DNA from 4 places in the Kribbella sp. NBC_01245 genome. Region 1 is predicted to be linked to each of the others. Evidence: riboswitches for the same ligand, from Rfam matches in the RefSeq annotation. Region 1 holds a riboswitch; each other region holds the start of a gene.
The links. Region 1 has a riboswitch for cobalamin ahead of OG394_RS22905 (ABC transporter substrate-binding protein). Riboswitches for the same ligand answer to the same signal wherever they lie in the genome.
Positions count from the first base shown of each region.

Region 2: linked by a shared signal. The riboswitch ahead of OG394_RS27210 (CbtB domain-containing protein) and the one ahead of OG394_RS22905 (ABC transporter substrate-binding protein) in region 1 are both predicted to bind cobalamin.
Region 3: linked by a shared signal. The riboswitch ahead of cobN (cobaltochelatase subunit CobN) and the one ahead of OG394_RS22905 (ABC transporter substrate-binding protein) in region 1 are both predicted to bind cobalamin.
Region 4: linked by a shared signal. The riboswitch ahead of OG394_RS38955 (ribonucleoside-diphosphate reductase subunit alpha) and the one ahead of OG394_RS22905 (ABC transporter substrate-binding protein) in region 1 are both predicted to bind cobalamin.

Region 1 is NZ_CP108487.1:5,073,888-5,081,143, forward strand. Features, by position in the region: gene OG394_RS22890 (ABC transporter ATP-binding protein) at 1-73, opposite strand, end outside; gene OG394_RS22895 (FecCD family ABC transporter permease) at 77-1,114, opposite strand; partial or broken gene OG394_RS22900 (FecCD family ABC transporter permease) at 1,191-2,033, opposite strand; gene OG394_RS22905 (ABC transporter substrate-binding protein) at 2,096-3,130, opposite strand; cobalamin riboswitch at 3,158-3,346, opposite strand; gene OG394_RS22910 (pyridoxal-phosphate dependent enzyme) at 3,393-4,517, shown strand; gene OG394_RS22915 (helix-turn-helix transcriptional regulator) at 4,501-5,124, shown strand; gene OG394_RS22920 (alanine racemase) at 5,127-6,242, shown strand; gene OG394_RS22925 (hypothetical protein) at 6,280-7,245, opposite strand.
Region 2 is NZ_CP108487.1:5,960,721-5,967,976, forward strand. Features, by position in the region: gene OG394_RS27200 (MFS transporter) at 83-1,441, shown strand; gene OG394_RS27205 (LysE family translocator) at 1,438-2,076, opposite strand; adenosylcobalamin (AdoCbl) riboswitch at 2,193-2,305, shown strand; gene OG394_RS27210 (CbtB domain-containing protein) at 2,341-2,535, shown strand; gene OG394_RS27215 (CbtA family protein) at 2,547-3,329, shown strand; gene OG394_RS27220 (histidine phosphatase family protein) at 3,377-3,895, shown strand; gene OG394_RS27225 (alpha/beta hydrolase) at 3,981-5,252, shown strand; gene OG394_RS27230 (hypothetical protein) at 5,249-5,626, shown strand; gene OG394_RS27235 (VOC family protein) at 5,741-6,121, opposite strand; gene OG394_RS27240 (fumarylacetoacetate hydrolase family protein) at 6,516-7,256, opposite strand, start outside.
Region 3 is NZ_CP108487.1:2,167,879-2,175,134, forward strand. Features, by position in the region: gene cobN (cobaltochelatase subunit CobN) at 1-1,700, opposite strand, end outside; cobalamin riboswitch at 1,736-1,866, opposite strand; gene OG394_RS09605 (family 20 glycosylhydrolase) at 1,978-4,284, shown strand; gene OG394_RS09610 (DUF3500 domain-containing protein) at 4,254-5,225, opposite strand; gene OG394_RS09615 (rhodanese-like domain-containing protein) at 5,291-5,632, opposite strand; gene OG394_RS09620 (MarR family winged helix-turn-helix transcriptional regulator) at 5,720-6,157, shown strand; gene OG394_RS09625 (phosphoglycerate mutase family protein) at 6,154-6,834, opposite strand; gene OG394_RS09630 (cobalamin biosynthesis protein) at 6,825-7,256, opposite strand, start outside.
Region 4 is NZ_CP108487.1:8,462,768-8,470,023, forward strand. Features, by position in the region: gene OG394_RS38955 (ribonucleoside-diphosphate reductase subunit alpha) at 1-1,575, opposite strand, end outside; cobalamin riboswitch at 1,716-1,941, opposite strand; gene OG394_RS38960 (DinB family protein) at 1,997-2,578, opposite strand; gene OG394_RS38965 (ParB/RepB/Spo0J family partition protein) at 3,037-3,888, shown strand; gene OG394_RS38970 (B12-binding domain-containing radical SAM protein) at 3,914-6,070, opposite strand; gene OG394_RS38975 (aroma-sacti cluster domain-containing protein) at 6,311-6,493, shown strand; gene OG394_RS38980 (radical SAM/SPASM domain-containing protein) at 6,593-7,256, shown strand, end outside.

The DNA.
Region 1 (7,256 bases):
TCCGGACCGAGAGATCCGCGACCACCGGCCGATCGTCGTACCCAAGATTGAGGTGCTGCGCTTCGAGTGCCATAGGTCAGCCTCCGCGCCCGACGCGATTCGCGCGGGCCATCAAGATGAGCAGGTACGGCGCGCCGAGAAAGGCCGTCACGATGCCTACCGGCAACGTCGTCGGTGCGAAGATCTGGCGCGCCACCAGATCCGAAACGACCACCAGCAACGCCCCGATCGCGCCCGAGGTGAGCAGGCCGATGACGCGCTCGGCCAAGAGGCGACGAGTGATCTGCGGAGCGACCAGCGCGACGAATCCGATCGGCCCGGCCGCTGCCGTCGCGAGCGCTGCGAGGCCGACGCCTGCCAGGATCAGCAGGCCGCGTGCCAGTTCGACGCGGCCGGCCAGGGTTCGGGCGAGGTCGTCGCCGAGTTCGAGCAGCCGGAGTTGACGGGAGAGCAAGAGCGCGAACGGAACGCCGATGAGCAAGGTGCCGCCCATCAACGCGGCATGGGTCCAGGTCCGGCCGGAAAGGCTGCCCGCGAGCCAAAGCGAGGCGCTCTTGGCGGTGTAGATATCGGCCAGCGTCAGCAGGTACGACGTGGCTGCCGTGACCATCGCTGTGATGCCAATCCCTACTAAAATAAGGCGATAGCCCGCCACACCGCGCCGATAGGCCAAGGTGTAGATGATCGTTGCCGTGGCCAACGAACCGAGCAGCGCGCCGATCGGGATCCAGCCCGCGCCGCTGCCGAGGATGGTGATCATCACGACGGCCGCGAGCGCCGCGCCGGCGTTGATACCGATCAGGTCCGGGCTGACCAGCGGGTTGCGGGCCAGGCGCTGGAAGATCGCGCCCGAGATCGCGAAGGCGGCACCAACGCCCATTCCGACGATGACTCGCGGCAGTCTGCTGTTCACCACCACGTCGGTCATGACCAGAGATCCGTTGCCCGCAAGGGTGTTGAGCACGTCCGGCAGGGGGATCTCGTAGTCGCCGAGCGTCAACGAGTAGGCCGCCACCCCCAAGGTCAACGCCCACGCGATCACCCCGACGAGCACGCTGACCGCGTCGACTCGCGCCGAGATGGGCCCGGATCGCAATACCAGCAGCCGGTTCACAGTTCGGCCAGCTTCGGCGGCGGACCAGCGCGATGAAGAGGGGTGCGCCGACGAGGGCTGTCACGATGCCGACCTGGAGCTCGTCCGGGCGTACGACCAAGCGGCCGATGACGTCGGCGAGCAGCAGTACGGTCGGTGCGAGCACCATCGACCAGGGCAGGATCCACCGGTAGTCCGAGCCGACGATGGCGCGGGCCATATGCGGAACCACCAAGCCCACAAAGCCGATCGGCCCGGCGATGGCGGTCGCCGTACCGGCCAGGAGCATCACCGCGAGGGCCGCGACCAGGCGGATCAGGTTGACCTTGGTGCCGAGGGTGGTGGCGAGTTCGTCGCCGAGCGCGATCTGGTTCAGCGAGCTCGCGAGGGCCAGCGCCAGCGCCGTACCGGCCAGGATGAAGATCCACGCCTGACTGATCACCGGCATATCCGCACGGCCCAGTGAACCGACCACCCAGAAGCGGAATTCGTTCAGCGTGGAGATGTCCAGCAGGGTGATCGCGGAGGTGACCGAGCCGAGGAAGGCCGAGATCGCCGCCCCGGCCAGCGCGAGCTTGACCGGTGTCGCGCCACCGCGGCCGGCCGAGCCGACGAGGTAGACGACCACGGTCGCGACCAGGGCACCGGCCATCGCGAACCATACGTAGCCGCCGAGGCTGTGGATGCCGAGCAGCCCGATCGCGACGACGACCGCCAGGGCCGCGCCGGAGTTGACGCCGAGAATGCCCGGGCCGGCCAGCGGATTGCGCGTCACGCCCTGGATCACCGCGCCCGCGAGGCCGAGGCCGATCCCCGCGAGCAGGCCCGCGATCGTGCGCGGGAAACGGAGGTACCGGATGACGCGGTCGGTGTCGGAGCCGGTGAACTTGCGCGCCGCGGCGTACACGTCGTCCGGTCCGAGGAAGCGATCGCCGACCATCACCGAGATGACAACGACGCCGGCGAGCACGGCCAACGCGGCCAGGAGACCAACCGCGCGGTTCACTTGACCAGGTCGGGATGGATGATCTTGGCGATCAGCTCGGTCGTATGCGCACCCCGCACACCGGCCGAGTGATGCGCGAACAGGAACGGCTTGACCCGCTTGTTCTTGACGGCCTTGAGGTTGGCCAGCGCCGGGTTGCTCATCAGCGCGGCGATCTTCGCGGCACTGTCCGCCTCGGTCATCCCCGCATCGCAGCAGTCGCTCACCAGCACGTAATCGGGATTGCGCTTGATGAACTCCTCCATGCTGATCTTCACGTTCCGCTTGGAGGTCAGATCGGCGAAGGCGTTCACCCCACCGGCCTGCCGGATCAGCACCGTGCCGAAGTCGGGACCGCCCGACACCGTCACGCCGCCCTCGAGGTTCGCGCGCAGAATGGCGACTGTCGGCCTTTTGGCGGCGGCGACCTTCTTCTCGACGGCCGCGATCCGGGTCTTCTGGTCCGCGATCACTTTTTCGGCCTGGCCGGAGACGCCGAAGATCTTGCCGAGATCGCGCAGATCGGCGTACACGTTCTCCATCGAGACCGTCTTCGGGTCGATCGCCTCATCACCGAGGCCGTCCGCGGTCGGGCAGAGCGGGCTGAAGATCCACGTCTTCACGCCGAGCTCGCCCAGGCCCTTGCGACTACCGAAGCTGGAGTCGCTGCCCGCGCTGCTGAACACGTCGTTGAACCCGGACAGTACGAAGTCGGGATTCGTGCTGAGCAGCTCCTCGCGACTCGGCAGGTTCTTGTAGTACTTGCGGCTCTTCTGGGCTTCGGCGTACTCGGGCAGCACGACCGCGTCCAAGTACGCCGTACCGACGAGGCGGTCGGAGATGCCCAGCGCGTGCGCCATCTCAATGGCCGGCTGGTACGCCGCGAAGACGCGCTCGGGCGGGCCGTCGACGGTCACATCGAGCCCGCAGTTCTTGACCGTGATCGCGCCGGTTTTTGGTTTGCCACCTGCCTCCGCGGCACCACCGCAAGCGGCGACCAGGCTGAGCATGGTCGCGAACAGGACAGGTTTCAGCAACGCACCAACGGCCATGGGACCGCTCCTCCAGCACCTCGTGGACGGGTCTGACGCGTCGTAGCCGGTCTCCTGGCTGACGGGATACCGCGTTCATCGACAGGCCTTCCCAGCTGCCTTACGCAACCAGTGACCCCCTGCTGGCAGGGTTGTCGACGAACTTCCCGATCACAGTGGCGAGGGCCGCGCCGGTATCGCACCGGCTTCCCGAGCACCACGACGGCGCCACCGTAGCCCATCCCCCGGCCGTGGACTAAATGTCTATTGCTAGACTTATCGTATGGCTGAGCAGATGTACGTCGATCCGCGATCCGGGCGGGGTTACCCGCTGGAGGTCGCGCGCTGGCGCGGGGACGACGGCGCGCCCCTGATGGTGTCCGCGATGCCGGGCATCAGCCGGGAGCAGGTGCTGTCCGAGGTCCGGTCGTTGTGGCGGTATCGCGCGGCACTGCCCGAAGTGGTTGGCGCGGCGGTGAGCATGGGCGAGGGGTGTACGCCGCTGGTCTCGCAGCGGTGGGGCTCGGGCGAGGTGCGGTTCAAGCTGGAGTGGTTCAGTTCGACGGGCAGTTTCAAGGACCGCGGGACCAGCGTGATGATGTCGTACCTCGCCGGGCAAGGTATTACCGAAGTGATCGAGGACAGCTCTGGAAATGGCGGCTCCTCGGTCTCGGCGTATGCCGCTCGCGCGGGGATCCGGGCCCGCATCCTCGCGCCTGAGGGCACGTCCCCGGCGAAGGTGTTGCAGAGCCGGGCGTACGGCGCTGAGGTCTCGTTGGTGCCGGGTGATCGCGAGGCGACGTCGGCGCGCGCCCTGGTGGAGTCGGCTCACACGTACTACGCCAGTCACAACTGGCATCCGTTCTTCCTCCAGGGGACGAAGACGCTCGCCTACGAACTCTGGGAGGACCTCGGCTTCCGCGCACCGGATGCCGTCGTCACCGTGGCAGGCGCCGGCAGCATCGTCCTCGGGCTCGACCTGGGCTTCTCCGAATTGCTCGCGGCGGGCCAAATCTCTCGCCTGCCAAGGCTTCTCGTCGCACAACCCGAGGCTTGTGCGCCCATCGTCGGGGCGTTTGCCGACCGTCCGGTGTCGTTCGCGCCAACGATCGCGGAAGGTACGGCGATCCAGAAGCCGATCCGTCTGCCCGAGGTGCTCGCGGCCATCCGGCGTTCGGGTGGCGATATGGCGGCGATTCCCGAGGCAGACATCGTTGACGCCGTACGACGCTTGGCCGCGGTCGGGCTGTACGCCGAACCGACGAGCGCCACCGCGGCGGCCGCGATCGACGTCTTCCGCGCTCGCGGCGAGATCCGCCCTGACGAGACGACGGTTGTGGTGCTGACCGGATCGGGGCTCAAGGCAACAACGCGGATGGGCGAGGTGTTCGATGCCTTCGTTGACTGAGGATGAGTTGTTGCTGCGCGAGGCGGAGACGATTGTCGTTGCCTTGGGCAAGATGTTCCCCGGCTTGTGCGAGGTGGTGTTGCACGACCTGCGCCGACCGGACAACGCGATCCGGGTGATCGAGAACAACCTGTCCGGCCGGGCCGTCGGCGCTCCCGCGACCGAGCTCGGTCTGGCGCGGATCGAGGATCCGGATTACCCGAGCGTCATCCAGAACTATCCGAACACCTTCCCGGACGGACGCCCTGCCAAGAGCACGTCGATCGGACTGAAGAACAGCAAGGGCGCGTACGTCGCGGCGATCTGCCTCAACCTGGACGTATCCCTCTTCTCAACGATCACCCGCGCCCTTGGCAACCTGATCCAGACCGACGCGCCGGCTCAGCCGGAGAACCTCCGCGCCCGGACCACCGATTCACTGCGTGCCCTCGTTGAGGAATTCGCCGTCTCTCGCGGCCGCGGGCCTCGTGACCTGGAAGTTGCCGATCGCAAGGAGTTGCTGCGATCCCTTAAGGAACAGGGCTTTCTCGAGGTCAAGCATTCCGTTCCCGCGTTGACCGAGATCCTCGGCATCTCCCGCGCGACCATCTACAACTACGTGAGGTGACCATGTCCCCCGCACCCGCCCGGACGCCGTACCTACGGCTGGACCGGCCACGCGTCGTCCGCAATATCCGGTGGCTGCGCGATCACCTCGCGTCTCTCGGCGTACCGCTTCGACCGCATCTCAAGACGGCCAAATCGGTCGAGGTGGCGCGGCTGCTCTTCGATGGTGGTTCCGGGCCGATCACGGTGTCCACGCTTGCCGAGGCGGAGGCCTTCGCGGCGGCGGGGTTCACCGAAATCCTTTACGCGGTGGGGATTGCGCCGGCCAAGCTGCCGGATGTCGTCGCGATGCATCGTCGCGGGATCGACCTCGTCGTCTTGCTGGACAGCGTGGCCCAGGCCGAGGCGGTCGCCGCCGCATCGGTCGAGTCCGGCGTACGCATCCCGGCCTTGATCGAGATCAACTGCGACAACCATCGCGGCGGCGTCGAGCCGGAATCTGCCGAGCTAGTCGCCATCGGCCGCGCGCTGACCGGCGTATCCGGCGAGGTGCGTGGGGTGTTGACGCATGCTGGGGAGTCGTACTTCTGCTATTCCGAGGCCGAGCTGGTGAAGGCCGCAGAGAACGAGCGAGCGGTCGCGGTGCGTGCCGCGGAAACCCTTCGCGGTAAGGGGTTTGAGGTGCCGGTCGTGAGTGTCGGATCGACGCCGACGGCGCACTTCGCCCGCGACCTGACCGGGGTCACGGAGGTCCGCGCCGGCAACTTCGTCTTCTTCGACCTGGTGATGGCCGGTATCGGCGTCTGCGGCACCGACGACCTCGCGCTCAGCGTCGTCACCACCGTGATCGGGCATCGGCCGGACCGCGGCTGGATCCTCACCGACGCCGGCTGGATGGCGACCTCCCGCGACCGCGGCACCGCCCGGCAAGCCGTGGACCAGGGGTACGGGCTGGTCTGCACGGAGGATGGCGAGGTCATCCCGGACCTGCTGATGACCGATGCCAGCCAGGAACACGGCATTCTCTCGCTTCGAGAAGGCAGTCCGCGGCAACTGCCGTCGCTGCCGGTCGGTACGCGGTTGCGGATCCTGCCGAACCACGCGTGTGCGACCGCCGCCCAGCACGCGTCGTACCAGGTATCCACCGGCGAGACCTGGCCGCGGATCACCGGTTGGTGAGCCAGTTTGCGTGTCAGTTCGCGTGTCTGCTCGTGTCTCAGTTCGTGTAGAGGCCGGCCATGGCGAGGGCGAAGGCGGTCATGTCGTTCTTCTCGGCCTGGCCCGCGGGTAGGCGGGTCATCTTGACGATTCGGTCGTCGCCGACGCGCATGGTGACGGTCAGCGTCTTGAGGTCGATGAGCGCCTCGTCGCCGAGCGGGATCGACTCGGCGTTCGGGGACTTGCGGGCGGTGTCCATCACGCGGGCGGCTTCGGGCGTTAGGGCCTCGGAGGTCCAGAGCACGGCCGTCGACGTCAGCCAACCGCAGATCACGTCGCCGGTCGCGGTCTCGCCATCACGGCGGATGGACGCGGGCGCGCTGAGCACTGCCGCCGCCTTGTCCGTACCGCGCTCGCACTCCGGCCGGACGACCAGCGGCTCCGGTGCGGGTAGACCCGGCATGCTCTGGACCGCGGCAAGCGCGAGTGCGGCGTACTTCTCGATCGTGGCGGCTGGCCCGCTGACCTTGACCAAGCGACCTTCCTCGAGCAGCACCACGAAGCGACTGGTCCCGAATCCCCCGTCCGCCGCGACCACGTCCTTGGCGATCTCGCCGGAACCACGGGTCGCGTTGTACGTCGAACGGGCGGACGCGAGGTCAGTCGGCTTCGCGGGCTGGACGGACCGGCCGATGCGCAGGTTGCCGCCGGGAGTGCCGGTACCGAGTTGCAGCTCGCACACGTCGTACGTCGGAAGCCCGAGCTCGGCCGGGATGGGCTTCGGCTGGATCGCCACCGACGGAACGCCCAGCGTCTGCCGGACCAACGTCTGGTCGATCCGCACGCACAACGTGTCCGCGACCTTCGCCGTCGGCGCACTCGGCGTCTCGCTGGGCGTATCGGTCGGCGTCGGCGTCGGTGTCGTGCTCGAGGGTGTGGTGGACGGCCCGACCTCGTTCACCGTCTCGCAACCCACCAGCGGAACGACCAGGGCCAACGCGGCAACAGCGAAACGGATACGCATGACCACCGACT
Region 2 (7,256 bases), 890 kb from region 1:
TGCTGGGAGGGCGGATTCCGACGAACGAATGAAAAATAGAGAGCTTGACTTCAAGTCGTGTTGAAGTACCAGGGTTCGGGACATGCTGACGACGAACGAACCGCGCGCCGAACGGATCGGCGTACTGTCCCCGCGATACCGCTCGCTGACCATCGGTATGGTCGCGCTGATCACCCTGGTCGCCTTCGAGAACCTGGCCGTCACCACCGCGATGCCGACGGTCGCGGTCGCCCTCGACGGCCTGTCCTGGTACGCCCTGGCCTTCGGCGGCCCGCTCGCCTCGGCCGTCATCGCGATGGTGATGTCCGGCACCTGGAGTGACGCGAAGGGTCCGGCCCGGCCGCTCTGGCACGGCACGGCCTGGTTCCTCACCGGCCTGCTGATCGCCGGATTCGCGCCCACGATGGAGGTGCTGGTCGCGGGCCGGATCATCCAGGGCTTCGGCTCGGGCCTGCTGACGGTCGCGTTGTACGTCGTAGTGGGCCAGCTCTACCCGCCGGAACTCCGCCCGCGGATCTTCGCCGCCTTCGCCTCCGGCTGGGTGGTGCCCTCGCTGGTCGGACCGGCGATCGCGGGCCTCATCGTCGAGCACGCGAACTGGCGCATCGTCTTCCTCGCCGTACCGGTCTTGGCCATCCCCGCGGCCCTGGTGATGCGGCCCGGCCTCGGTCAGATGGCACCACCCGCGGCCGCCACGACCGACTCGATTTGGAATCGCCGTACCGCCTGGGCTGTTGCCATCGCGATCGGCGTCGGCCTCCTGCACTACGGCGGCCAGCAGAACGGGCTGACCCAGGTAGTCCTGCTCGCGATCGGCCTGGGCGCGGTTGTCGTGTTCGCGCCGCGGCTGCTGCCGGCCGGGACGTTCGCGATCCGCCGGGGGCTGCCGTCGGTCGTGGCCTTGCGGGGCATGGTCGCGTCGGCCGGATTCGGCGCCGAGGTATTCCTGCCGCTGATGCTGACCCGTGAGCGCGGGCTGTCCCCGGCGTTCGCGGGCCTGGTGCTGACGGTGAGCGCGCTCGCGTGGTTCAGCGCCTCCTGGTACCGCGGGCGCCCGAACCAGCCGCTGTCGCACTCCGCCTTCATGCAACTCGGTATGGCGTCGATCGTCGTCGGAATCGGTACGGCCGTCCTGACGCTCAACCCGTCCGTACCGGTCGTGGTCGGCGTACTCGGCTGGGGTCTCGCCGGTCTCGGCATGGGCACGGTCTTCCCAACGCTGTCCGTGCTGATCCTCGAGTACTCGTCACGCGAGGAGCAGGGCGCAAACAGCTCCGCACTCCAGCTCAGCGACTCTCTCGCCACTGCGACCGTACTGGCCATCGGTGGTTCGCTCTTCGCCGCAATCGAGCCCCACTCACCGATGACCGCCTACCTCACGGCGTTCGGTCTCCCCGCCCTAATCGCCCTACTAGGCGTCTGGACGGCACGGCGTACCTAGTCCTTGGAGGCGCTGACCGCGATGCCGGCGCCGAGCCCGATGATCATCAGGCCGCCGGTACCGCCGACCAGTTCAAGTCGCTTGGGGGATCGGGCGAACCACTGGCGGGCAGTACCGGCCACTAGCGCCCACACGCTGTCGCTGACCAAGGCGATCAGTACAAAGGTCAGACCGAACAGCAGGATCTGCAGACCCGCGTGCCCGGCAGAGCGGTCCACAAACTGCGGAAGTACGGCCGCGAAGAACACGGCGGTCTTCGCGTTAGTGACCCCCACCAGAAAGCCCTGCCACATAGCCTGGCGTGCACGCGTGGTGGTGTTTCCGCTGGTCAGAGCCGCTACCAGCGAACGCCGTTGGCGAAAGGCCTGCACGCCGAGATAGACCAAGTACGCCGCGCCGGCGAGCTTCACGACCAGCAGTGCGACGGAGCTGGCGGCGATGAGCGTGCCAAGGCCGACGGCCACGGCGGCGAGCATGACGCCCGCACCGATGGCGTTGCCGGCCATCGTGAGCAGCGCCTCGCGACGACCGGCGGCGAGGGCTCGGCCGACGATGAACAGGACACTCGGACCCGGCACCACGATGATGATCAGAGCGGTGAGGGCGAACGCGAGCAAGTGCTGCGTGGACGGCATCGCCCCAGCGTAGATGCGCTTCGGCACCACCGCCTCACCTTTTGAGCGGTCTGGCCGCCTGAGCCGGCAGGGCGTGATGCATCACGCGTTGACCCGGGTGGGGGTGGGGACCTACGGTTCGAGAGCCATCTGCGATGTCATGAGGGAAACCGGTGCAAGACCGGTACGGCCGCGCCACTGTAATCGAGCAGCCGCTCGGAAGTCAGGACGCTCAGGCATCGCAGCCTTTCAATGGGGACGCGCATTTCCCCAGGAGGTTCACCGATGACTGTTCCCACGCCTGCCCGCGCCGTCGCCGCTCCGGCGATCTCGCTCCCGATCGCCATGCTCACCCTTGGCCTGCTGCTGGTGCTCGCCTACCTGGTCACGTTCGACCAGGGTGCGTTGTCCCGGTCCGGCATGCTCATGCACGAGCTGATGCACGACGGCCGCCACCTGCTCGGCGTCCCCTGCCACTAGAGCCGACGATCATGCGCACCTTCAGCTCCCTGCTGGTGCGTGGACTGATCGCGGGACTTTTCGCCGGCCTGCTGGCCGGAACCTTCGCGTACGTGATGGGCGAACCGCACATCGACGCCGCGATCGCCATCGAAGAGGCCGGCGCGCCCACGCACACGCATTCTGACGATCCCGCCGCTACTGAGGCAGAGGAAGAACCTCTGGTCAGCCGCAACGGCCAGCGGGCCGGGTTGTTCCTCGCGACCAGCCTGTACGGCGTCGCGCTCGGCGGCATCTTCGCGGTCGCCTTCACGCTGCTGCGACGACGCCTTCGCACCACCAGCGACTCGTACGCCGCCCTCGGGCTCGCCGCCGCGGGCTTCATCGGCATCGTGCTGGTGCCGTTCCTGAAATACCCGGCCAATCCGCCGGCCGTCGGTGATCCCGAGACGATCACCAAGCGCACCATCTCGTACTTGCTGCTCCTGGTAATCGGACTGCTCGCGGTCTGGGCCGGCGTCGCCGCCGCGCGCTGGGCCGAGGCCCGGTTCACCGAACCCCCGGCCTGGGTACGTCTTGCCTTCGGGACGGCGGCGTTCGCGGTCACGGTCATCGCCGCGTACTTGATCCTCCCGGCCGTCAACGAGGTCCCCGGCACCTTCCCGGCGACCCTGCTCTGGCAGTTCCGGCTGTCCGCGCTCGGCACCCAAACCGTGCTCTGGCTGTTGCTCGGATTCGCCTTCGCGGGACTCGCCGACCGCCGGCTCAAGCCGGTCGGCACGGTCGTACCGGCCGCCACGGGTGGTGTCGCCTGATCAAGCTCACGCTCGTCGCCCACGCACTGACTCCCGGCCTCCGGGGGATGGTGCTGGGCGGCGATGGTGAGCCTGATCCGGCCGGCCTCCGCGCCATCGGCCAGGTCATTGCCAAGGGCAACGGGTTCGACGCGGAGGCCGAGGCGTGGGTGTCGCCCGAGGTGGCCGCGCAACGGACGGCCGAGGAGTTCGGACTGCGGGCGCGGATCTCGCCGCGGTTGCGCGATCGGGAGTACGGCGACTGGGCCGGTCGCCGCTTCGAGGACCTGCTCACCAGCGAACCCGGTATCCAGAGCTGGATCGCCTCGCCGGAGGCCGCGCCACCAGGCGGCGAATCGGCCGACGACCTGATCGCCCGGGCCGGCAGTTGGCTCGACGATCTCGCGGCCGAACCCGACACCGCGATTCGCCGTACGGTCGTGGCCGTCGTGCATCCCACCGTGGTCGCCGCCCTCGCCCTCCGCGCGATTGCCGGCCCGTCGTCCGGCCTGCGCCGCCTCGACATCCGCCCGCTCACCCGCGTCCGCCTCACCGCCCGCCGCGGCACCTGGTCCCTCCGCCTCTGACCCGTTTCCGTTAGGGACTTCCGGCCGTAGCGGTGGGCTGTCAGACTGGCGCTCGCTGTGTTGACCGGGCCACGGGGGAGTGCTGATGACGGAGTCGGAGGAACGACTCGAGCGGTTGCAGTTCCGCGCTCGCAATGTCGCTCCCGAGGTGGCGGTCTGGGAGGCGCGCGCCTACTTCGCATCCCTCGCGCCGGGCGACGCCCGTGAACTCGCCGAGCGTTATCCCGACCACGTCGGCAGCCTGGACGGCGTACCAGTCGAGTTGCGGTACTACGCGAACCGCCTCCGCATCGACGCCGAGCGGAACCGCCTCACCGCCCTGCCGAAACCCAGCAAGGACGAGCGCAAGCGCCTTGCAACGCTCAACGAGATGCTCACCCCGACTCGCTCGCTGGGCGTCGACCCTGCCACCGGCAAGCGCGTCGTTGTCGAGCAGTACCGCCAGTTCCTCTCGGTCGACCCCACCCGCGACGGCTGCGCGGTCGAGGTGCTCGGCGATCTCGACAATGCCCGCCAGGTCGCCGTACTGGTGCCGGGTATGGGCAACGACCTCGAGACGTTGCGCTCCCAGGCCGACCGGGCGCACACGCTCAAGGTCGAGGCCGGACCGGGCACGGCGGCCGTGCTGTGGATGGACTACGACTCGCCCGACGGCGTACTCGAAGCCGCCAGCAAGCAGGACGCCTGGGACGCGATCTCCGGGTTCCGCCGGTTCCAGGCCGGCCTCGACACCGAGTTGTTGCCCGAGGCAAGTACTACCGTGATCGGGCATAGCTACGGTACGACGGTGGTGGGACAGGCGCTGTTGCGTGGCGCGCGTTTCGACCGGGTGGTGCTGACCGGCAGCCCGGGTATCTCGCGTGAAGTGACGAGTGCGGCCGAGTTGGTGCCGCCGGGCATCCAGGTTTTCGCCGCGCGTGCGCCCGGGGACTACGTGTCGTACACCCAGTGGCACGGGCCCGATCCGGCGTCGTTCCCGGACGTCGTACGCCTGCAGACCGGGGCCGGCGTGCGTTGGCACGACCAGTACTACCGCCCGAACAGCGAGGCCTTGCGTAACCTCGGACGCGTGATCCGTGGCGACCTGGCCGCCGTGACAACGGCCGATACGAGTCCATCCCAGGAAACCCGCCTGCTGCCCGGCGTCTCCTGGGCCGGCGCCATCCGCGGCGCGGCCGAACCAGTCTCAGCCGTGTACGACGGAGTCGCCGCCATGCGTGGCGTCAAGCCTCCCGCCATCGCCTCGTCAGCGGGGACGTCAGCGGGACCTTCGGAGCTTGGGGAATCGGCGCGGGTGATCCGGCCGGACGATTCGCGCTGGGGCCGGGCGCCTCGACCGGAAGGGCCGACGCGATGACGTTGACGGAAGCCCGGGACCTACTCCGGTCCGAACTACTCGCCACGGCGGCCGCCGCCGTACCAGGTGAGGAAGGCCTCGTCGTCCACGATCCCGGCCCGGTCGACCCTGGCGCGCTCTTCGACGGCCGTGGTCCCGCCACCATCTGCACCATCACCGTCGAGACCGGCGACCCCGCCCGAACCGACGCGGCCGAGTCGTACGTCGAAGCCGCCGCGCAAGCCCTCCGAACCGCCGGCTGGGACGTGGAAGTCCCCCCAGTCGAAGCCGGTCACCACCGAGCCGCCGCCCATCGCGAAGGCTTCGACATAGCCGTACACGCCTTCGATTCCGACTGGCGCCTAACCCTCACCGGCCAAACCCCGGACCTCTAGCCTTTCCTTTTTTCGTATGCCGCGAGTGGTCACATCTGGTCCACGCGGCGGTCCGGTAGACGTCGGCGTAGTGGACCAGATGTGACCACTCGCGGCATACGAAAAAAAGATGAGTCAGCTGGTGGCGATGCGTTCGGCGTCGCTGCGGAGGACGCAGAACTCGTTGCCTTCGGGGTCCTGCATCACGGCCCAGCCGGTGCCGTCGGGATTACGCAGGTCGTGCTTGAGGGTGGCGCCGATGGTCAGCAACCACTCGACCTCTTCGTCGCGAGGCCCGTCGGGGACCAGGTCGAGGTGCAGACGATTCTTGCCGGCCTTGTCATCGGTATTGCCCTCGAAGAGCAGGATCCACCCGGCCTCGGTGATCACGCTCGCGGCCGGATCGCCCGGTTCGTCGTCATCCGCGAGCCGTCCCTTCAGCACCTGCGCCCAGAACTGCGCCAGCCGATAAGGATCAAGCGTGTCGAACGTGACCGTCCGCAACCGAGAAGTCATGACGTCACCATATGAACCCCGCCCGCATCCCACGCAACCCACTTTCCCGCCACCCCAACGCCCATCGCCCCAACACAACGCCCGAGGGCGCAATCCACCTCCCACGGTCGGACGCGAATTGCCGTCAAGCCGACACAACCAGGCACTTCGCGAGAAGGTTCCACAACTTCCCGCATTCCGCGTCCGACCGTGGGAGGCGTATCCGGCGCTGGTGTCGTTCCCGTGGCGAGCACAACGACAACACGGCATCCCTATTCCGGGGGTCGACACCCGGAATGGGGGGAGGACTCGCGAAATTTGGAGGGTCGGCCCCCCATTCCGAGAGTCGACACTCGGAATAGGGGGCGCGGTCTTCCTGGAGGTAGGCGGCGGTGGCGGCCGCGCGGAGGAGGGGTTAGGGCTTGGTGAGGGATTGGCGTTGGCGGCCTAGGGACTGGATTTCGCATTCGACGGTGTCGCCGGGGGAGAGGTAGGGGAAGCGGCCGGAGAGGGCTACGCCTTCGGGGGTGCCGGTGTTGATGAGGTCGCCGGGGTCGAGGGTCATGTACTGGGAGATGTCGCGCACGAGCTCTGCGACCGAGAAGATCATGTCCGAGGTGGAGGAGTCCTGGCGGATCTCTCCGTTGACGTACGACCTGAGGGTGAGGTTCTGCGGGTCTACCTCGTCGGCAGGCACCAGTGCCGGCCCGAGCGGGTTGAAGGTCTCGCAGCATTTGCCCTTGGACCACTGACCGCCGGACACCTCTAGCTGGAAGGCGCGTTCCGACACGTCGTTCGAGACGGCATAACCGGCGACGCAGGCCATGGCATCCTCCAGCGTCTCGACGTACCGCGCGGTCTTGCCGATGACTATGGCGAGCTCAACCTCCCAGTCGGTCTTCTCGCTGCCACGAGGCACCACTACGTCGTCGTACGGGCCGACGACCGTGTTGGGGTGTTTGAAGAACAGGACCGGGTGTGCGGGCGGTTCGGCGCCGGACTCGGCAGCGTGGGCCGCGTAGTTCAGGCCGACGCAGACGACTGCTCCGGGCTTGGCGATCGGCGCACCCACGCGGAGATCGTCCACTGCGGCAGCGGAAAGCGTGCCGGACGAGAGCGCCGTACGGACGCGGGCGATGCCGTCGGCGGCCAGGAA
Region 3 (7,256 bases), 2.9 Mb from region 1:
ATGAACGGGTAGACCAGCGGCAGATTTCCCAGTACGGCGTCCGGCGCGCAGTCCGCCGCCATGCCAATTCCCTTGCCTGGCAGCCATTCCAGCGTTCCGTGCTTGCCGAGATGCACGACCGCATGCGCGCCAAAACCACCGTCAGAAGGCGAATTCTCGAGCCAGCGATAAGCCGCCAGGTAGTGATGCGAAGGCGCCATCTCCGGATCGTGGTAGATCGCGACCGGATTCTCCCCGAACCCCCTGGGCGGCTGGATCATCAGGACGACGTTGCCAAACCTCAACGCCGCAAGGGCAATCGCCGGCTCCGTCCCGGAGTTATCGACGTACAACTCACCCGGCGCCTCACCCCACGCCTCGGTCATTGCCTCCCGCAACGACAAAGGCACCGCACCGAACCACTTCGCGTACGTCGAAAGCGGCACCTTCGCGACCGCGTTCGCGAGCTGCTCGTCGGTCAGCCAATCGACGTCATGCCCACCCGCCGCGATCAGCCGGTGGATCAGCCCGTCCGCGCCATCACTCCCCTGCAACGACGCGAGATCCAGATTGCCGAGGTCATACCCGGCTTCCTGCAACTGCCCCAGCAGTACGACGGCGCTGGCAGGCGTGTCGAGGCCGACCGCGTTGCCGATCCGGGCGTGCTTGGTCGGGTACGACGAGAGCACGAGCGCGAGCTTCTTGTCCTTCGGCTCGACGTGCCGCAGCCGCGCCTGCGCGACGGCGATCCCGGCGAGGCGCGCGCATCGCTCCAGGTCCGGCGCGTACGACGCGACACCCTCGGAGTCGTACGCCTTGAAGGAGAACGGGATGCTGATCAGGCGGCCGTCGAACTCCGGAATCGCGACCTGCGTGGCGGCGTCCAGCGGAGTGATCGCCGCGTCGCTCGCCTCCCACACCTCGCGCGTCGAGGTCAGCGCGAGGCCCTGGATCAACGGGATGTCCAGCGAGGCCAGCGCACCCGCGTCCCACGCGTCGTCGGCGCCACCCGCGCTCGCGTCGGCCGCGACCGTTCCGCCCGCGGCGAGCAAGGTGGTGACCAGGGTGTCGCAACGGCTCAGCAGACCGAACAGCTCGGCGTTCTCATCGGAGGACGGGTCGAGCCCGCGCAAGGTGCCGCAGTAGATCGGCAGCGCCTGCGCACCGGCGGCCTCGATCGCGTCGGCCAGGGCGTCCACGAAGGCGGTGTTGCCGCTGATCTCGTGGGCACGGTAGTACACGACGCCGATCACGGGACGCCCGTCGCTGACCAATGAACGCCCCTCGCGCACGCCGTACGTCGGCAGCGTCTGCGGCGGCTCGAACGTGTCACCGGTGAGCAGCAACGTGTCGCGCAAGAACGCGGCGAGGTTCGCCAGGTTGGCCGAACCGCCTTCGCGCAAGTAGGCGAGCGCCTCGGTCACCGCACCGGCAGGCACGGTCGACATCGACATCAGCTCGGCGTCGGGAGCGGCCTCACCGCTCAGTACGACGGTGGGAATACCCGAGGAGATGACGGCATCGAGGCCCTCCTCCCAGGCGCGGCGACCGCCCAAAAGGCGGACCACTACGACCTCGATGCCGTCAAGCAGGGTGGACAGCGAGTCAAGCTCCACGCGGGCCGGGTTGGCAACACGCCAGCCCACTCCCGCCTGGGACGCCGCGAGCAGATCGGTATCCGCGGTGGAAAGCAGCAGAAGCTCAGGGGTGACCGAAGGCATGGCCGGCGTCCTTCCTCGGGGTGTCCGCGCCCCGGGTGGGCTGATCCGACGGCGGCAGTTCCTGACTCCCCCAGGTTCGGGGTCACAGTGGCGGGACCGTCCCGGACTCGCACCGGGTTCCTGCATGGCCGTCGATGACCCCCGAACTCTAGCGGACCCGCACTTGAGGCCTTGACCTCGGGGACGTCGTGCTCAACACTCCACGAAAGCGCGAAACTGCGCGTTGTGAGCTCTAATGATCAGCTTCAGGCATTCGCTGTTTACTAAAGGAGCCTTGATGAATCGTCCCGCCCGTCTGTTCATCGCAGTCCTGCTAGCGGCCGGTGGTCTCGCGGCTCCTCCGCCGGCCGCCACGGCGGCTCCCCCGAATGCGGCGCCGCCGGTCGTGCCCGCCTTGCAGCAATGGACGGGCGGCACCGGCCGGCTGATCCTCCGAGCCGACGTGCGGGTGACCGTTCGCCCGGCTGACGCGGTGGCGCTGCGCGGCGTGGCCGAGCAACTCCGCGACGACCTGCGGGAGATCACCGGCTGGACCGCGCCGATCGCCATCGACGCGAACCCCGGACGACGCGATATCGCCCTCCGCGTCGACCCCACGGCCGAGGTCGGGCCCACCCCCGTCGCCAAGAAGGAGGGATACCGACTCGATACGACGTACGGCGTGAGGATCACCAGTCGTACGTCGACCGGCGCCTTTTGGGCGACACGCAGTCTGCTCCAGATGCTGGTGCGGGAGAGCCCGGGCGAGGCGTCGGTGCCGGTCGGTAGTGCGGTCGACTGGCCGAACTACGCCGTGCGCGGGTTCATGCTCGACGTCGGGCGCCGGTGGTTCGACCAGAAGTACATCCGCGATTACGTGCGCTACATGAGCTGGTTCAAGCTCAACACCTTCCAGATCCACCTGAACGACAACGAGATCACCGCGCCGGGTGGCGACTGGTCGAAGGCGCAGTCTGCGTTCCGGCTGGCGTCGGACAATCCGCGGTTCAAGGGCCTTGCCGCCGCGGATGGCGCCTTCACCCGCAGCGACTGGAACCGGCTGGAGTCGGTGGCGGCGGATCACCACGTGACGATCGTGCCGGAGATCGATGCGCCGGCGCACGCGCGCGCGTTCATCAAGTTCGACCCGTCGCTCGGGCTGAACGGCGGCAACTCCGACCACCTCGATCTCACCAAGCCGGCCACGACGCAGTTTATGAAAGAGGTCTTCGACGAGTTCACGCCTTGGTTCAAAGGGCCGGCGGTACACGTCGGCGCTGACGAGTACCCCCGCGAGTACGAGCCGGAGTACCGCAACTACTTCAACGACATCACCGCGCACGTTCGTGGTCTCGGCAAGACCGCGTCGGCGTGGGGCAGCTTCTCGGTGATGGCGGGTAGCGCCGACGGCTACGACCGCGACGTGACGATCAACTCGTGGAACAACGGCTGGTACGGCCCGAAGGCGGCCGTGGCCGACGGCTATCCGCTGATCAACACGAACGACGCGCTGCTCTACATCGTGCCGTTCGCGAACTACTACCACGGTCGCGGACTGGACGGCCGCTGGCTGTTCGACAACTGGCAGCCGCACGTATTCGCCGGCGGCCAGACCGTCAGCCCCGACGAGCCGTTGTTGCGTGGCGCGATGTCGGCGGTCTGGAACGACCTCGTGAATGCCGACTACGACGAGCTGGACGTACACGGTCTCGTCGAACCGACCTTCGGCGTACTCGCGCAGAAGATGTGGCGTGGCGTCGAAGCCGGGTTGTCCCACGAGGCGTTCATGAAGCGGGTATCCGCGATCGGCGTTGGTCCCGGGCCGGAGATGATCGGGACCACGTTGCCGGCGGCCGGTGATCCTCGGCTCGGCGTGACGATCGGCAGCGTGGCACCACTCGCGGCGGGTGAGTCGACCACCTTGTCGGCGACCGTGACCAACCGCAGCGGCTCGACGCTGACCCGCGTGCAGCCGGCGCTTTCGCTCACCGCTGAAGGAGTGAGCGCGACTCCGTTGGCCGTCTCCGATGGCGATCTGGACCCGGGCGAATCGGCGGTGTGGAGTTGGCGGCTCAGCGCCGCTCGGACCGCGCCGAGCGCCAGCGCGCCCGCCGTACTGCAGGTGACCGCGTCACACCGCGGGATCGAACTGCGGGCCAGGAACCAGACGTCCGTCCGGACCGTGCCACCCGCGCCGGAAGGCACCCAACACCTGTCCTTCACGGCGACGGCCAGCGCGTCATCCGTCGAGGCTGGGCTCGACCGACTGGCCGCCCGGCACGTGAACGACGGCGACCTGACGACGCGTTGGGCGTCCGGTTATACCGATGCCGAATGGCTCCAGCTCGAGCTTGCCCAACCGGCCCGGGTCTCGTCGGCGCGGCTGTTCTGGGAGTCGGCGTGCGCGTCGTCGTACAAGATCCAGGTGTCGAATGACGGGACCACCTGGACTGACGCGGCCACGGTCGGTACGTCGACGTGCAAGGACGACACGGTCACACTGCAGGCGCCGGATCCGGTCAAGTTCGTCCGGATGCAAGGCGGCAAGCGGGCGACGACGTGGGGCTACTCCCTCTACGAGCTATGGCTGTTCGGAACGCCCTGAGCGTAGTGCCGCGCTAGGAGGTCGTGGCCCCAGTCGTTGCGGAGGTCGCGCCAGACCGAGTGGATGTGGTTGGCGTCGTCCTGGGTGTTGTCGTACTCCAGCAGGAACGTCGGTCCCGCGATCGAGTAGTAATGACCTTCGCCTGGTTTCGGGCTGCCCGCCCAGGCGAAGGTCAGCCGCTCGACGCCGGCCTCGGTGATGTCGTGCCACGCGCGCTGGGCGATCGGCTCGGCCGCGCGGCCGACGTACTGGTCGACCAACCGGGTGAACAGCTCGCGCTGATCCGCCTCGAGGTTGCCGTACGCCAAACCCTTGTGCAGCAGGCCCGGATCGGCGACCGGATCGTACCGGGTGAGGATGTCGCGCGGCGCCACCGAGGACACGATCGCGAGCTCTCGCTGGCCTGGTTCGAGGGCGGAGAGCAGGTCGCGCGCGAGCCACTCCTCCGGCGCGAGAAAACGCCGGCCGGTGTGCGGCCCGTCCAGGATCGTGGCCGGCTCCGAACCGAAGAAGTGCGGCGTGATCGACACCCCGTCGTCGGTGATCGTCTGGTGCACCGCGAGGTGGTGCCCGTTGATCCGCCACGCCCACGGGCCGTCTGACGGATCGCCGAGGATGCGCAGGAAGTAGCGCTGATCGTCGTACGGATCGATGGTCGAACCAGGGACAGCCTGCGGCAGGTTCCGCCGGATGGCCTCCGCGGCCATCACCCCGCACGCGTCGGCCAGGCCGCGCGCGCTCGACGCGAGCTCGACCAGCCGCATCGCGAGCGCCCGCTGACCGACGCTCATCTCCCCCAGCGTCAGCCCGGGTCGCGCGCCCGGAAGATACGTCCACTCGAGTCTGTCGTCGGTGTCGAACGGCGCACGGATCGTCTCGACCTGCGCCGGCTCGAGTGCCGCCAGCAACGCCAGCGCGGCCTCCCGCAGACTGTCCCTCATCCCAAACCTCCCGAGTCTCGACGTACCCCGGAAAGGTACTTCGCCACTCAGGTCATTTCATCGTGTCAGGCCCTGACGAATGCGCCGGACTCGATCGGCAGGCCTGCTTCCACCCAGTCCTGAATGCCTTCGCGGTACTTGCGGACGTTCGTGTAACCGGCCGCGGCCAGCAGGTTCGCGACGTTCTGGCTGTTCCCGCAGGCGATGTTCGAGCAGTAGGTGACGATCGGTGCGCTCTTATCCGGCAGCAGGCTCGACGCCTGCACCGCGACATCGGCCTCGACGAGTGGCAACGCCCCGGGCAGGTGCTGCTGCTCGTAGTACATCCCTCCCAGCGCGTCGATCACGGTGACGGCTCCTGCGTTTATGGCCGCTTTGAGTTCCTCGCGGCTGATCAGCTCGGTCATTGCTGTGCCCCTCTCGCTAGTTGTGTGCGTGCGCACGCAATAGTAGCAATGCGTGCGTGCGCACACAACTTCGGCTAGGGTTCGACCATGGCCTCACGTAAGAAGCTCGCCGCCGACGCCTGGGGCGCCTTGCTGCAAGTACATGCCGCACTCGTCCCCACCCTGGACAAGGCGATCCATGGCCAGACTGGCCTGCCGCTCTCCTGGTACGACGTACTGCTCGAGCTGGCTGCCGAACCCCAGGGCCGCCTGCGGATGAGCGACCTCGCTGAACGAGTCGTGCTCAGCCGAACCCGGGTCAGCCGTCTCGTTGACGACCTAGTCGCCCGCGGCCTCATCACCAAGGAAGGCCACCCCGACGACCGGCGCTCGGCCTACGCGGTCATCACCCCAGCAGGCCGGTCCGAATTCCGCGCGGCAGCCCCGGTCTACGTCCGCGCGATCGAGACCCAATTCGCGTCAAACCTCACCGATGACGACCTCACACAGCTAGCCGGCATCCTCCACAAAATCCAGAAGCCTTAGAGCCAGGCGGAGCGTTCTCGCGGGGTGGGGGTGTGGTCGCACCACTGGGCGAAGGGGCGGTCTAGTTTGTAGCGGTAGTCCGGCTGGCGGATCAGGACGCGGGTTTCGGCGTTGTCGGGGTTGGACAGCGTTTCGAAGAAGCGGACCGACCAGTGGAACCAGCGCATGCAGAACAGCCGCATGGTCAGCCCGTGCGAGACGAGCAGGATGTTGCGCGGCGCGTCCGGGCTCTCGAAATCGCGATGCATCGTCTCGAGGAACGTCGACACCCGGTCGTACACGTCGGCCCCGGATTCGCCGTCCGTGAACCGGTAGAAGAAATGGCCGTACGAGTTGCGCAGTTCCTTCTGGCGGAGGATGTCCGCGGTGTCCTGGTAGTTGGCCCAGTCCTGTTCGCGCAGTCGCGGCTCTTCCCGGACGGTCTCGAGCAGGTCGTCGATGCCGAGGCCTTCGAGGGTTTGCAAGGCGCGCAGGTACGGCGAGACGTAGACCCGGACCGGCTGGCCATCGAACAGTTCGCGGAGTTCGGTGCCGGTCTTGGCGACCTGGTCCCAGCCGTGCGGCGTGAGCGGGATGGCGTGATCGGGCACGGTCTCGAAGATGCGCTTGTCGAGGTTGGCCTCGGACTCGCCGTGCCGGACCAGCGCGATCCGCAACGGCCGCTTGCTCAACCCCATCGGTTCTCCCGTCGTCCTAGTGACAGGACCACGGCGGCGGCGGTCGCCGCAATCGCGACGCGCCGGGCCAGGTCGGCCGTACGGCGGATATCGGGTACGCCGGGGCGCGGGCCGTCGCCGAGCGTGCCCCGATCCTCGACCTCGTCGCCATAGGTGTTCGACCCGCCCAGGCGAAGCCCGAGCGCACCCGCGAACGACGCCTCGACCGGGCCGGCGTTCGGGCTCGGATGACCGGGCGCGTCCCGCCGCCAAATCCGTAGGGCTTCGGCTGGTTGGCCGGCGGTCAAGCCGGTGAGTACGGCGCAGGCCCGGGCCGGGAGGTAGTTCGCGAGATCGTCGAGCCGTGCCGAGGCCCAGCCGAAGTTCCGGTACTTCGCCGAGCGGTAGCCGACCATCGCGTCCAGCGTGTTCACGGCGCGATA
Region 4 (7,256 bases), 3.4 Mb from region 1:
CTCGACCCAGGCTGCCTGGACCTTCCCCTTCGCGAGCCACTCGAAAGTGCGCTCGTTGCTCTGCTCCAGCGGTACGCCTTGAATCGCGTAGAGAGGGTGACCTGCGGTGACCGTGAGCGGCTCGATAGAGTGCTTCGCGTCAACCTCGACCATCGGGTCGTCCTGGTCGTACGTGAAGGTCTTGGTGACCTCGCGATAGCGACCGCTCGCACCGAGCACCAGATCGCCCACCTTGATATCGCGGATCGCGATGCTGCCGGCCCCGGCGTAGACGAGAGTTTCCGGAGCGAAGCACTGGTTCACCGCGACGGCCGTGTCGTTGGCGATCTTCAGGAACGGTACGACGCCCTGGGACTCGCCGTTCGTACCTTTGATCTTGGCGCCGATCCCGCGCACCGGCGTCCAGTCGTTGCCCAGACCGCCCGAGTACTTCGCGAGCAACGCGTTGTTGCGGATGCTGGAGAAGATCGACGAGAGGTCGTCGTCCACGGTGGTCAGGAAGCACGACGACAGCTGCGGCCGGGTGGTGCCGGAGTTGAACAGCGTCGGCGTCGAGGACATGAACCGGAACGAGCTGAGCAGTTCGTAGAACTCGATCGCTCGCGCCTCGCGATCGTCCTCGCGCAACGCCATCCCCATCGCCACGCGCAGGAAGAACGCCTGCGGCAGCTCGAACCGGACCTTGTCGATGTGCAGCAGATACCGGTCGTACAAGGTCTGCAGACCGAGGAACGCGAACTGCAGATCGCGCTCGGGCCGGATCGCCTCGGCCAGCCGGCCCAGGTCGAACGTCGCCAACTCCGGATCGAGCAGCCCCGCCTCGATCCCGGCATCGACGTACTTCGGGAAATACTCGACGTACGCCGTGGCCATCTCGGCCTGACTCGCCTGCCGGGGTTCACCGTGGACCCGGCCGAGCGTCTCCCGGCGGATCTGGTCGAGCAGTAGTCGCGAGGCGGCGAAGCTGTACTCCGGCTCGGTCTCGACGAACGACCGCGCCGCCATCACCAGCGCCTGCTCGACCTCGTGCAGGGCGATGCCGTTGTAGCAGGAACCGAGCGTCTCGTTCAGGATCAGCTCGGGGTCGACCGAGTCGAGCCCGGCGGCCGCCTCGGCGATGATGACGCGCAGCCGGTCGAGATCCAGCGGCGCCGTACTGCCGTCGATCGCGCGCACCGTGATGACGATCGGCGCGGCCGTGTCGAGCTCACCGGCGTCGGCGGGTACGCGGGCCTTGGCGCGCTCCTCGCGGTACAGCACGTAAGCCCGGGCGACCTGATGCTCACCCGCGCGCATCAGCGCGAGCTCGACCTGGTCCTGGATCTCCTCGACCTGAACGCTCGGGCGGCCGGCAGCGCGCTTGCCCAGCGCCTCGACCACCTGCCCGGTAAGGGTGGCGACCAGGTCGCGAACGCGATGGCTGGCACCCGCGTCCGCGCCTTCGACGGCCAGGAAGGCCTTCGACAGCGCGACGCCGATCTTGCCCGCGTCGAACGCGGCGCTCCGCCCATCACGCCGTACGACGGTCAGGTCCTGAGTTGTTGCGGTGCTTCGGGAGGCCGAAGTGGTGGTCACAAGCTCTCTCTCCTCGCGAGCCTTGGCGGCCCGGAGCCTGCGGGACGGAGAGCACACGACGAGACGGCAGCGCCCATGGCGACGCGGCTGCACATCACGTCCGCGCAGCCCACCCACGAGGCCTCGGACAGCACGTACCGGCGGTACGCGCGCTGATGGCAGGTCTTCGGACTCACGGGCATGCCTGATACCAGGCGCTCCTACCGGCCGTCGCTTCCCGGACCAAGTGCTTCCAGTGCTGTTGACGACTTTCGTTCCCGTTCACCGCTGCGGGGCAGTTCCGGTTTCACACCGGATTCCCTCTTACCCCTGAACCCCTACACCTTGTGGTATAGATCGCCCAGGACCACCAGTGGTTGTGATGCTATCCCGCCTCAACACTTTCGCCCCGCACATCCTCCTCGCGTGTCGCGGTACCAGATCAAGCCGCCAGGGCGTGCAGATCCTGCAGCGTCATGATCTCGGAACCGTGGTGGATCAACTCCCGATTGAGGTGCAGCACCACATGCCCGAACGGCGCCGCCGCATCCAGCCCGGTGGCCTGGCTCAGCCCGATCGTCATCACCTCCTCCTCAGGTAACTCGGCGATCGACTCCTGCCACGCGTCGACCCAATGCGTCAGCCACGCGACGGCGTCCCGCGCGTTGCCATGCAAGGTGATGTCGGTCCGGCTCTGCCTGCTCTCGCCGAACGTCCACTCCCAGCGCTCGAAGAACGTCTCGGTCAAATGCGCGATCAACCACGCGATCGTCCGCGGCCCGCGATGATCCGGCTCAGCCGGCCACTGCGCCGCCCACTCGCCACTCCCATGCAGCCGGAACCGCCCCGGATAGTGCCGCCGCACAATCGTCAACGCCTCGTCACTCGGCCGCCAGAAGTACTGCTCATCAGTCAACTCGGCCAACCTGCCCGACAACACCAACCAGCTGAACCCCAACTGCCCTCGCACCATCGCCATAGCCGACTGCTGGTGCAGAATCTCCCAGTCAAATGGCTCCGGCATCCCACTTCTCCTCACCCCGCGTCGAACGTATGTTCGAATCATGCCTCGCCCGCAACGTCGAAGTCAAACCCCCGCGTGTCGATCACCCGTTCGAGTATGCCCATCTGCTATGCGCGGTTTCAAACGACTGACCTTTGCAGCTAGATGCAAACCATGGGACTTGTTCTGGTGCCCGTTCGACCGTTGGTGACGGACTGTGGTCAGCCTGAGCGGCTGAGATCGACGGCTGCCGACGCGGCTGCGCCGTGAATTCTGCACGTAGGCGGCGCGCCACGCGGTAAATGGTTGCCCGGACTGGATCCTCGTGCCACCCTGCGCACGCCCGCCAAGCCGTCCGCCGGGCCGCGCCGAAACGGCATTTGGCGAGTGCGGAGCGTACACGCCGGGCCCTTGTCCGGCGCCTTGCGCGGCCGCTTCAGCGCGGAGACACTTCCGGTGGATTCCGGGAGGGAAAAGATATGGCCGTCTTCAAAGAAGTGCGCCAGCTTCGCCTTGATCAGCTGGTTCTGAGTCCACAACAAGCACGCACCCGCGATGTCGAGAAAGGCCTGGACGAACTCGTCGAGAATATTCGCGTCCAGGGCCAGTTGGAGCCGATCATCGTGTCACCGGCATCGGAGGGGGACCGGTTCGAGATCGTCGCCGGACAACGGCGCTGGCTGGCGTTACGCCGCTTGGGCGCGGCGACGATCCACGCGGCGATCCTCGACCACCGCATCGACGAGGTGACAGCACAGGCCATCTCCGTCAGTGAAAACCTGGTCCGCCGTGACCTCAGCGGCAAGGACCTGATCAGCATCTGCACCAGACTGCACCATCGGTACGGCTCGGTGAAGGCCGTCGCGGAGGAACTCGGATTGCCGTACAACAAGGTTCGCAGCTATGTGAAGTTCGACCGGCTCCGGCCGGAACTGAAGACCCTGGTGGAATCGGGTCGGCTGGACATTAAATCAGCCATTCGTTTGGAAGATCATTATGGCGAGAGCATGGTCGAACTGCACAAATTGCAGACCATTGCCACCGCACTGGCCGAAATGACCAATGCGCAGAAGGCGGAGTACTTCCGGGCGATGCAGCTCGACCGGGCCGGTGGGGCGCCCGCCGCCGTCGCCGATGGCACGGCCGGCTACGGGCGGCGGGCGCCCGGCGCGGTCCGGCAGATCCTCGTGACCCTTCGCACCGATGAGGTCGAGCTGCTGCGGGAGTGGGCGAAAGAGCACCATCTGACCCAGGATGCCGCGGCGGGTCAGATCATCAGGGCACACCTCCGCCGGCACACCGCGGCCGTAAGACCGAAGCGCGGGGCCTGAGCAAGCGTGCAGAGTGATCCTAAGATCACTCTGCGCGTGGGCCGGCCGCCGCCATCGCGATGAAGCGGCGCATTCCGTCGGAGGTCGAGGTCATTCCACTGGGCAGCGGCACCACCGCGCCGGACGGGAGCACGAGTGCGTGCCCTGGTTCACGCCGGGCGTTACCCGCGGCCCGATACCACTCGCTCATCGAGCGATAGCCGGCGCCGCCGCGCTCCCTGAGGGCGATGAACGCCGCCGTCATGTCGCCGGCCGTGGTGAACGCGTCGAGATCGGCGAAACCGACGGCGCAGTCGCGCGCGCCGACGAACTGCCGTCGCGGACCATCTCCCGCGGGCTCCGGCAGCAGGTCGCGTCCGTACCTGGCGAAATACAGCAGGGTGTGGGCGCTGTCAGTGCCACCCACCCAGGGACGTCCGTCCACTGGCCGGTCCAGGGCGGCCCGTAGCTCCGGTGCGACCCGGTCCTCGGCCTCGCCCGGCCAGTGGTCGACGTGCGTCGCCTGATCCCGCCAGGGCAGTGTGCGCAGGATGTCCTCATTGGGCGGCGGTGGCAGCAGCTCGACACCGAATCGCTCGGGACTGCGAGCCACGATGGAGCCCGGTGTGAGGGAGAACGTGCCGATGGCGGCCAGCGACCACAGGCCGGGGCGGTCGGTGAGATAGCTGTAGGTGAGCGCGGCCTCGTCCGCCTGCTCGGTCGGGAAGCCGGTGAACCCCATCATCTGGGCGCCGACGCCGGCCGTCGCCAGGTCCCGCAGGATGGGTTCGACCTCGGTCATCCGGACGCCTTTGTCGATCAGGTCGAGCACCCGTTGCGAGGCCGACTCATAACCGAACGAGACGGCGATACAGCCCGCCTGCCGGAGCTTGGCGGCCATACCGCGCTGCGGGAAGGTGCGCTCGAGCCGAAGCTCGGCCGACCAGCGCAGTCGCAGATCGACCGAGCTCAGGGCATCGCAGAGCACCCGCAAGTAGCGCGGTGACATCGCGTCGACCGCGAAGTAGATCGTCCGGCCGATCTTCTGGATCGCCTCCAGGTCACGGACGACGACATCGACGGGGCGTTCGCGCGATGGCGAGGTGGGCCGGTCGGTGTTGAGTCCGTAGTCGCAGAACGTGCACTTGTTCCAGTAGCAGCCGCGGGTAGGGCTGTAGAGGATGACCGATTCGGGAGACCAGTAGTCATCCCAGTCCCAGACGGTGAAGTCTGGTGCGGGCAGCGCGGCCACGTTCTCGTACACGATCGGGGGCTTGCCGTAGCTGTGCCCCCGGAGCATGACGCCGCGCGCGCCGGCCAGCGAGGTGCCGTCCCGGACCGCCGTGAGGATGTCGCAGAGCGCGGTCTCGCCCTCGCCCGGCACGATCACATCGGCATCGGCGAACAACGACCAGACGGCCGCCGGCTCCTTGGCGAACCGCACCGCGTCGCAGGTGTCGGTGCCGCCGAACACGATCAACGCCTCGGGCCTGATCCGGCGCGCCACCCGGGCCAGCCGCAGGGCGAATGGCAATTGGCTGATGTAGTTCACCGAAAAGCCGACCACCTCCCAGTCGCGTTCGCGCAACGCGGCGGTATAAGGGCCGTCGATATACCTGTCGAAAGGGCTGGTCAGCTCATCGATCAAACGCTCGTCGCAAAGGTCCTCATAACTCGACAGATTCGCCATACCGCCGACCCGGACCTCGAACCCGTCGTACGCCTCGGGCAGGCCGTCGAGGCAGATCAGGCGTAGCCAGAGTTTTATCGCCGAGGTGGCTTCCTGGTACGTCGGATAGTGGTAGAAGTCGGTCCGGTCGCGAAGTGCCGAAATAGCGGACTGGGCGAAATCCGGTTCGAGGCCGGCGCAGCCCACGGCGACGCGATAGGCCAGCTCGTCCCCACGGCTCAGCGTCTGCTGCGTTTCCAGTCGTTGCTTCAAGTCGTCGGCGAGTGCGAGCAGGCGTGCGACGTGGTCCGGTTCGGCCAGCAGGTTCAGCGCTTCCACGTTCGCGTCGAGGCAACGCAGGTTGGTGAAACCGCGATCCCGGGTCGCGCCGACCAGGTACGGGATCGAGTGGTACGGCGCGGTCGGATCGGTGAGTGGCGGGTTCACCAGCAGATAAGGCACCTCCGCGCCCGGGCGGGCGGCTCGTTCCTCGCCCACGCGGGAGATCGACTGGGCAGGAATGAACACCGTCATGTCGTCCTCCGGATCGGATCCTGGATAGCCGGAAATGACCTCCAAATTACCCGTGCCGGGAAGTTCTGAGGTGAAAGAAGCGAATATTTCCGGAGTCGGCCGGTGTTTGTTCCTAAGGTCACGGCGTTATGGACTTAAGAACCGGCCGCAGATTCTGTAGACAGCGTTGAATCGGCCTGGCTAACTTGGCTGGGCCGAGGTACCCGGTTATTCCGTCCGGTCAATCGAAAGGAAGTCGGCATGTCGAAGAATTCGCTGGATGCGCTTCGCCCTGCACTCGACAGGATGACGGAGGCACAGCAGGCGGTCTTCAGCTCGTTGAGCCCCGAGGAGATCGACCTGGCCGCCAAGATCCAGACGCGGCTCGACGCGGTCAGCCCCGAGGTCGAGGGGCAGGCCAACAACACGAACAACCTCTGCTGAGCGGTAGAGCAAACGTTCGATCCCGCCCGTCGCGTCCGCCGGTGTGCCGGTGGTCGTGACGGGCGGTCGGCCCGGGACACACTCACGGAGGTGGCACAGGTGGACGAGAAGGTCAGTCGCTATCTGGTGATCAGCGAGCAGACGTTCGGCGACGGGGACGGGCTGCGGACCAAGGTGCTGTACGCCACCCGGACCGCGGAGCTGATGTTCGTCGTCCCGGAGGTCGCGGACAGTCTCGAACGCGGCGATCTCACCTCGATCTCACCGGGCATGCTGGCGAAACTCCGCCAGGCCCAGGTCGTCGTACCGGCTGCCGAGGACGAGCTGGCGGCGATCGTCGAGCGCAATCGCGCCGCCGGACGGGACATCTCCCGGGTCCAGTACATCCTGATGCCCACGTCGTACTGCAACATGGGCTGCGTCTACTGCGGCCAGGAGCATGTCCAGGGCCGGCTCGGCTCCGATCACCGCGACCGAATTCGGGACCGGGTGTTGCGGGCGGCGCGACTGCCCACCACCGAACATCTGCAGATCGACTGGTTCGGCGCCGAACCGATGATGGGTTATGCCGCCATCAAGGACCTCTCCGCGGACTTCATCCGGGTCGCGGACGAGCGCGGTCTGGGCTACTCGTCGGAGATCGTCACCAACGGATCGCTGCTCACCCCGCGGAACATGGCGGTCCTGATCCAGCAGTGCCGGATCACCAAGTTCGACATCACGATCGATGGTCCGCCCGAGATTCATGACGAGCACCGGCCGT